DNA from 3 places in the Pantoea vagans genome. Region 1 is predicted to be linked to each of the others. Evidence: predicted binding sites of a transcription regulator. Region 1 holds the regulator's gene; each other region holds the start of a gene.

Region 1 (2,274 bases):
CAAATGTATTAGCGCGGATGATGTCGAGCGTCGACACGCCAAACAAACGGTTTTTGTCATAGACGCCGGCTTTTTTCAGCACTTCAGCGGCAATCGCCACGGTAGTGTTCACCGGGTTGGTAATCACGCCAATCAGCGCTTTCGGTGCGGTACTGGCCACCTGCTCGATCAGATTGCGGACGATCCCGGCGTTGACGTTAAACAAATCAGCGCGATCCATGCCGGGTTTACGAGCCACGCCAGCAGAAATCAACACCACATCGGCACCGTGCAGCGCGGGGGTCGCATCTTCGCCACTGAACCCTTCTACTTTTACCGCAGTCGGAATATGGCTGAGATCCACCGCGACACCCGGCGTCACCGGAGCAATGTCGTAAAGTGAGAGAGAGGAACCTGCGGGTAATTGAGTTTTGAGCAGCAGCGCTAGCGCTTGGCCGATACCACCAGCTGCACCGAGAACGGCAACTTTCATCCTGAACTCCTTATTAAGGTGGGGCAGAGATATGCCGAAAATCCATCAGGTTACGAGTTTAATCAACTTCTCAGGCGATAGCGACACACCTGTCGCGCATTAACCTACGCCGCAATCGGCTCCCGAGACATCTCCACTTCAGAAGTCGCCTGAATGATACAATCGCAGCCAGAAAACTATGGACGGCAATGATCATCGATATTGTTGTTACCACTTCAATACTATAACAACATTGCAACCTTCGCTTTGCGCGTCACCCCGCGATTTTGGCGCAACACAAATCTCTGGTATGATGCCGCCCCCGCAGAATTATGCGGCGATTCTCTCATCACGCTTATTGCATAAAAATTCATCTAAATGCATAATAATTTATCTGCTGTAGGCCTGTTGCCTGCCGCACCCCTCTTTTATTGGTAGCTTATGCGAAATCCATCAAAACAAGACGACCTGATCAAAGCCTTCAAGGCCTTATTAAAGGAAGAGAAATTTAGTTCTCAAGGTGAGATCGTACAGGCGCTGCAGGAAGACGGCTTCGAAAATATCAATCAGTCAAAAGTTTCTCGTATGCTGACTAAGTTTGGCGCAGTGCGCACCCGCAATGCCAAAATGGAAATGGTATATTGCCTGCCCGCTGAACTGGGCGTGCCGACCACCACCAGCCCACTGAAGAATTTGGTGCTGGATATCGATTACAACGATGCGCTGGTGGTGATCCACACCAGCCCGGGTGCTGCGCAGCTAATAGCGCGTCTGCTGGATTCACTCGGCAAAGCGGAAGGGATCCTCGGGACTATCGCCGGTGATGACACCATCTTTATTACCCCCGCACGCGCTTTCTCCGTAAAACAGTTGCACGACGCTGTGCTGGTTTTATTCGAACAAGAGTTATAAAACCCTGCTGTAGACCGGCAGCTCACCTGCTGGTCATCCCCCTTTGTTTTCCCCCTGTCCCGCCCCGCTTGTTACAAATCCTTTTGTAAATAATGAGTTAACCTTAGATCCTCGTGTTCTGTAGCCAGAGTAATATTGGTACGACCTTTTCCCCTGCTTAACTATATGCGCTATTTTACACTGCTTTACATATCGTGCTCAGCCGTTATAGCTCCTTAATTCGCACCAGCCAGCGAGATCAACCACGATCTTTCGCACAAAAAGATAATTTGATGCAGATCATTGTTTTTACGAATAAATAACCGTCAATGGTTAAGATCCAGGCGTTTTTTATAACCATGAGTTCTAAAAAAGCGTCATAAGGATAAAGAATAACAACCAAACATTATTAGCCAGATATTAATTTCATGAGTGATTAGATCTATACTTCTTTTCGTGATGCAAATCACACGAAAGAAAAAGATAAAAATAGACGACGAGGAAAAATATCATGAACGTTAAAACTACTATCGCAACCCTGAGCATTCTATCTGCCCTGTCATTTGGTGCTTTTGCAGCGGATTCTATCAATGCTCAACAAGCAGCTAACCTGCAACCCGCTGGCACCATTAGCGTAAGCGGCGTGGGTGGTTCTCCGATGGACATCCATGAGCAACTGAACGCTAAAGCCGATCAGGAAGGCGCAAAAGCCTACCGTGTGATCGAAGCGAATACTGGCGACAGCTATCACGCCACCGCTGAGCTTTACAAATAAGTTTGCTGAATCAAGACGCAGTGTGAACGGCGACCCGTTTGAGACGCATTTGCCTCTCAGGTTGCCAAACCAAATTTCAGGAGAGTGAATCATGAAAACCAAATTAGCTATCGCAGTTCTGGGTCTGGCTTCTGTTCTGTCTTTCGGTGCCAGTGCC
Region 2 (2,274 bases), 1.1 Mb from region 1:
ACACCTCGTTGCTCACTTCCATGCCATCATTCAGGCCATACTGCTCTGCCATCTGACGGCCCAAGGTGGTTTGGTCATCATGGAAGGCAGGCAGGCAGTGCAGAAATTTCACCTGTGGATTGCCGGTAAGCGCCAGCATCGCACTGTTCACCTGATACGGGCGCAGCAGCGCAATACGCTCTTCCCACACCGATTTGGCTTCGCCCATCGACACCCAAACATCAGTGTAGATGAAATCCGCACCTTGCACGCCTTCGGCAATGTCTTCGGTCAGCGTGATTTTGCCACCGGTTTGCTGCGCCGCCACGCGGCACTGTTCCACCAGTTGCTCTTCCGGCCAGCAGCCTTTTGGTGCCACCAGACGCAGATCCAGCCCAACCAGTGCAGCAGCTTCCAGCATGCTGTTGCCCATGTTATTGCGCGCGTCACCCACGTACACCAGCGTCATCTCGCTGAGCGGTTTACCCGGTAAGTGCTCTTGCATGGTGAGTAAATCGGCCAGCAACTGCGTAGGGTGGAATTCGGTGGTCAAACCGTTCCACACAGGGACACCGGCAAACTCTGCCAGGGTTTCGACCAGTTCCTGACCGAAGCCACGATACTGGATACCGTCATACATACGGCCCAATACGCGCGCGGTGTCTTTCATCGATTCTTTATGGCCAATCTGGCTGCCGCTTGGGCCGAGGTAAGTCACGTTAGCGCCCTGATCGTATGCGGCAACTTCGAAAGAGCATCGTGTACGGGTCGAGTCTTTTTCGAAGATGAGCGCGATATTCTTGCCTTTCAGGTACTGGGTTTCAGTGGCATTTTTCTTTGCGTGTTTTAATTCACCTGCGAGATTGAGCAGGTTGGCGATTTCAGCTGGGGTGAAATCCAGCAATCTCAGGAAGTGTCTCGAATACAGCTGACTCATACAGCGCTCCAGATGTGGATCAATAATGAATTAAAATTCAATCTAACCGTATGAATATTCATTTTCAACCCCGGCGTTAAGAAACTTTCTGTTTTGTGTAGTGGCGCGCGAGGCAGTGTGGGAAAATAATTGCATTCACGCCGAACATTTTGAGGACACGCCCATGGCATACGAAGCATTGCTGGAAGAACAGCGCGAAGAAACCCGCCTGATCATTGAAGAGTTGCTGGAGGACGGCAGCGATCCGGATGCGCTTTACACTATCGAGCATCACCTCTCCTGCAACAACTTCGACTCACTGGAAAAAGTGGCGGTGGAAGCTTTCAAACTGGGCTTTGAGGTCAGCGAACCGGAAGAGCTGGAGTTGGAAGAGGGCGGCACCGTGATGTGCGTGGACATCCTGAGCGAAGGGGCGCTGAAAGCCGAACTGATTGATGCGCAGGTTGAGCAGCTGGTGAATCTGGCGGGTAAATTCAACGTCGATTACGACGGTTGGGGCACCTACTTTGAAGATCCAGACGCCGAAGATGAAGATGACGACGGTGATTTCATCGACGACGAAGAAGACGACGGTGTGCGTCACTAAGCCTTAATGGGCGGCAGCTGCCGCCCTGATTGACTTCTCCCGCCAGCATAAAGAACGCCGATGAACTACGCTCCCCTGTTAGAACCCATTCATAATTTTCTGCATTGCCGCACGCCACAAGCGTGGATTGATGAGGCGCGCAAACCGGAAAACCTGACGCTGCTGCTCACCGATCACATGGTGTGTGAGCTTAAGGCGGCACAAACTGCGGTGTTTATTATTCGTAAGTATGTGGCCGATAAGCCGAGTGGCGATGCCATTCTGGCGTGGCTCAAACCTTATGAAGATTTCATTTATCGCGATGAGCCGGACAGCAACTTTATCAATGCGCATAAGAATCTGACCAAAAGCATCATTGTGCGTAACGAACTGCCGTGGGCGGATGACTTAGTCGAGATGATGGTGCTGTTGATCAAAGAAGAGCTGCATCATTTTTATCAGGTCTGGGAGATTATGCAGTCACGCGGTTTGCCATACCGCAAAACCACCGCCAGCCGATACGCCAAAGGATTGATTCGCGAAATCAGCACCTATGAACCCGATGCGCTGGTGGATAAGTTGATTTGCGGCGCGTATATCGAAGCGCGTTCCTGTGAACGTTTTGCCAGCCTGGCGCCGTATCTTGATGATCAGCTGCAGAAATTCTACATCTCGCTGCTGCGTTCTGAAGCACGCCACTATCAGGATTACCTGAAGCTGGCGGAACAGATCTCTGTTAAGGATATTGCCCCACGCGTGCAGACTTTTGGTGAGGCTGAGGCGCGTTTGATCA
Region 3 (2,274 bases), 310 kb from region 1:
CCAGCGCTCGCTTACCGGTGCTAAGGCTTCATTCAGCAAACCGTCGAGATCGCTCAGGGTTAAGCCCGGCAGCGGACGAATATCCATATGTAATTCGCAGCAGGCGCAAATTCGGTTGGCGGCGTCACCCCCGTGAATGTGACCAAAGTTCATGGTCGGGTAGGGGATAGCGAAGCCGTCGTGGTTATAACGCGTTTTCAGCGTGTTACGCAGCTGCATCAACTGGGTAATGGACTCATGCATCAGTTCGATGGCGTTGACACCGCGCGCGGGATCGCTGGAGTGGCCTGACTGGCCCTGAATACGAATCACATTCGACAGGTGACCTTTGTGAGCACGTACCGGTTTTAGCGAGGTCGGTTCACCAATAATGGCGCAGTCCGGACGCAGCTGGGTGGATTCCGAAAAATACTTCGCACCGGCCATGGTGGTTTCTTCATCGGCGGTCGCAAGGATGTACAGCGGCTTGCTCAGTTTAGTCACGTCAACTTCACGCAACGCATCCAGAATAAAGGCAAAGAAGCCTTTCATATCCGCCGTACCCAAGCCGTATAACTTGTTGTCGTGTTCAGTCAAGGTAAAGGGATCGCGCGTCCAACGGCCATCATCGTAGGGAACGGTGTCCGTGTGACCCGCCAGCAGCAGGCCGCCCGCACCTAATCCGCTGCGTGCCAGCATGTTGAATTTATGGCGCGTACCCGGTACCGGTTGTACTTCGACACTGAAGCCCAGATCGCGGAACCAACCTGCCAGTAAATTGATTAAAGTTTCATTGCTCTGATCGATGGCGCTGTCGGTCGCGCTGATCGATGGTGTGGCAATCAACTGGCGGTAGAGTTCGATAAAAGGTGGTAATTTTGTCTTCACTGTTGACGGTCCTTGGGTTAGGATGTATCAATATTCATGCATTAATAGTGAATAAAAATACAATAACGTCGTCTGCATGTGAAGAGAGAAATCTTCTGCAAACGGCATCGTGGGCAACGGGGCAAGGCCGCGACCCGGAATGTGTGACTGTAATAAGGTATACAGCCTGATGTTGAATACGCTGATCGTTGGTGCCAGTGGTTATGCTGGCGTAGAGCTTGCCACTTACCTGAATCGCCATCCGCATATGAACATAACCGCTTTGGCGGTTTCAGCGCAAAGCCCGGATGCCGGAAAATTACTGTCGGACCTGCATCCGCAGCTGAAAGGCATTGTGGATTTGCCACTGCAGCCGTTGAGTGATGCCTCAGAATGGGCCGATAAAGTCGATGTGGTGTTCCTTTGCACTGCCCATGAAGTCAGCCACGATCTGGCACCAGGTTTCCTTCAAGCCGGTTGCGTAGTGTTCGATCTTTCCGGTGCGTTCCGCGTCAACGACGAAGCTTTCTATACTCAATATTATGGTTTCAGCCATCAGCATCAGGAGTGGCTGGACAAAGCGGTCTACGGCCTGGCGGAATGGCAGCACGACAAAATTAAAGATGCACAGTTGGTCGCCGTGCCGGGTTGCTACCCAACGGCGGCTCAGCTGTCATTGAAACCGCTGGTTGAAGCGGGCCTGCTTAACGATGCACAGTGGCCAGTGATCAATGCCACCAGCGGCGTAAGCGGTGCAGGGCGTAAAGCCAATGTTGGCACCAGCTTCTGTGAAGTGAGCCTGCAACCCTATGGGCTGTTTAACCACCGTCATCACCCTGAAATCGTTGCGCATTTGGGAACGCCAGTGATCTTCACGCCGCATCTGGGCAGCTTCCCGCGTGGTATTTTATCCACCACCACCTGCCGTCTGAAAGCCGGTGTGACGCAACAAGATGTCGCCGATGCTTTCCACAAGGCCTATCACGACAAACCGCTGGTGCGCGTGTATGACAAAGGCGTGCCTGCGCTGAAAGGGGTGGTCGGTTTGCCGTTCTGCGATATCGGTTTTGCCATGCAAGGCGAGCACCTGATTGTGGTGGCGGCGGAAGATAACCTGCTGAAAGGTGCCTCTTCGCAGGCGGTTCAGTGTTTGAACATTCGTTTCGGCTTCCCCGAAACGCTGTCACTGATTTAAAGGACGGAAACTGCAATGAATCCATTGATCATTAAACTGGGTGGCGTGTTGCTGGATAGCGAAGAAGCGCTGGCCCGTCTGTTTGATGCCCTGCTGGCGTATCGTAATGAATATCAGCGTCCGCTGATCATTGTGCACGGTGGCGGTTGCCTGGTTGACGAGCTGATGAAGAAGCTCGCCCTGCCAGTGAAAAAGAAGAACGGATTGCGCGTGACGCCAGCCGATCAGATTGA

The links. The regulator ArgR, encoded in region 1, controls arginine synthesis, uptake and breakdown. The targets are predictions, from matches to a motif close to ANTGAATAAAAATACANT.
Region 2: a site for ArgR is predicted at 941-958, ahead of argF (ornithine carbamoyltransferase). Genes of this name have one in related genera too.
Region 3: a site for ArgR is predicted at 914-931, ahead of argC (N-acetyl-gamma-glutamyl-phosphate reductase). Genes of this name have one in related genera too.

What each region holds. Positions count from the first base shown of each region.
Region 1 covers NZ_CP011427.1:250,631-252,904, reverse strand. Annotated here, with positions in the region: gene mdh (malate dehydrogenase) at 1-472, opposite strand, end outside; gene argR (transcriptional regulator ArgR) at 893-1,363, shown strand; gene yhcN (peroxide/acid stress response protein YhcN) at 1,854-2,117, shown strand; gene LK04_RS01255 (YdgH/BhsA/McbA-like domain containing protein) at 2,209-2,274, shown strand, end outside.
Region 2 covers NZ_CP011427.1:3,499,270-3,501,543, reverse strand. Annotated here, with positions in the region: gene argF (ornithine carbamoyltransferase) at 1-916, opposite strand, end outside; gene rraB (ribonuclease E inhibitor RraB) at 1,080-1,502, shown strand; gene miaE (tRNA isopentenyl-2-thiomethyl-A-37 hydroxylase MiaE) at 1,563-2,274, shown strand, end outside.
Region 3 covers NZ_CP011427.1:4,258,739-4,261,012, forward strand. Annotated here, with positions in the region: gene argE (acetylornithine deacetylase) at 1-867, opposite strand, end outside; gene argC (N-acetyl-gamma-glutamyl-phosphate reductase) at 1,037-2,041, shown strand; gene argB (acetylglutamate kinase) at 2,057-2,274, shown strand, end outside.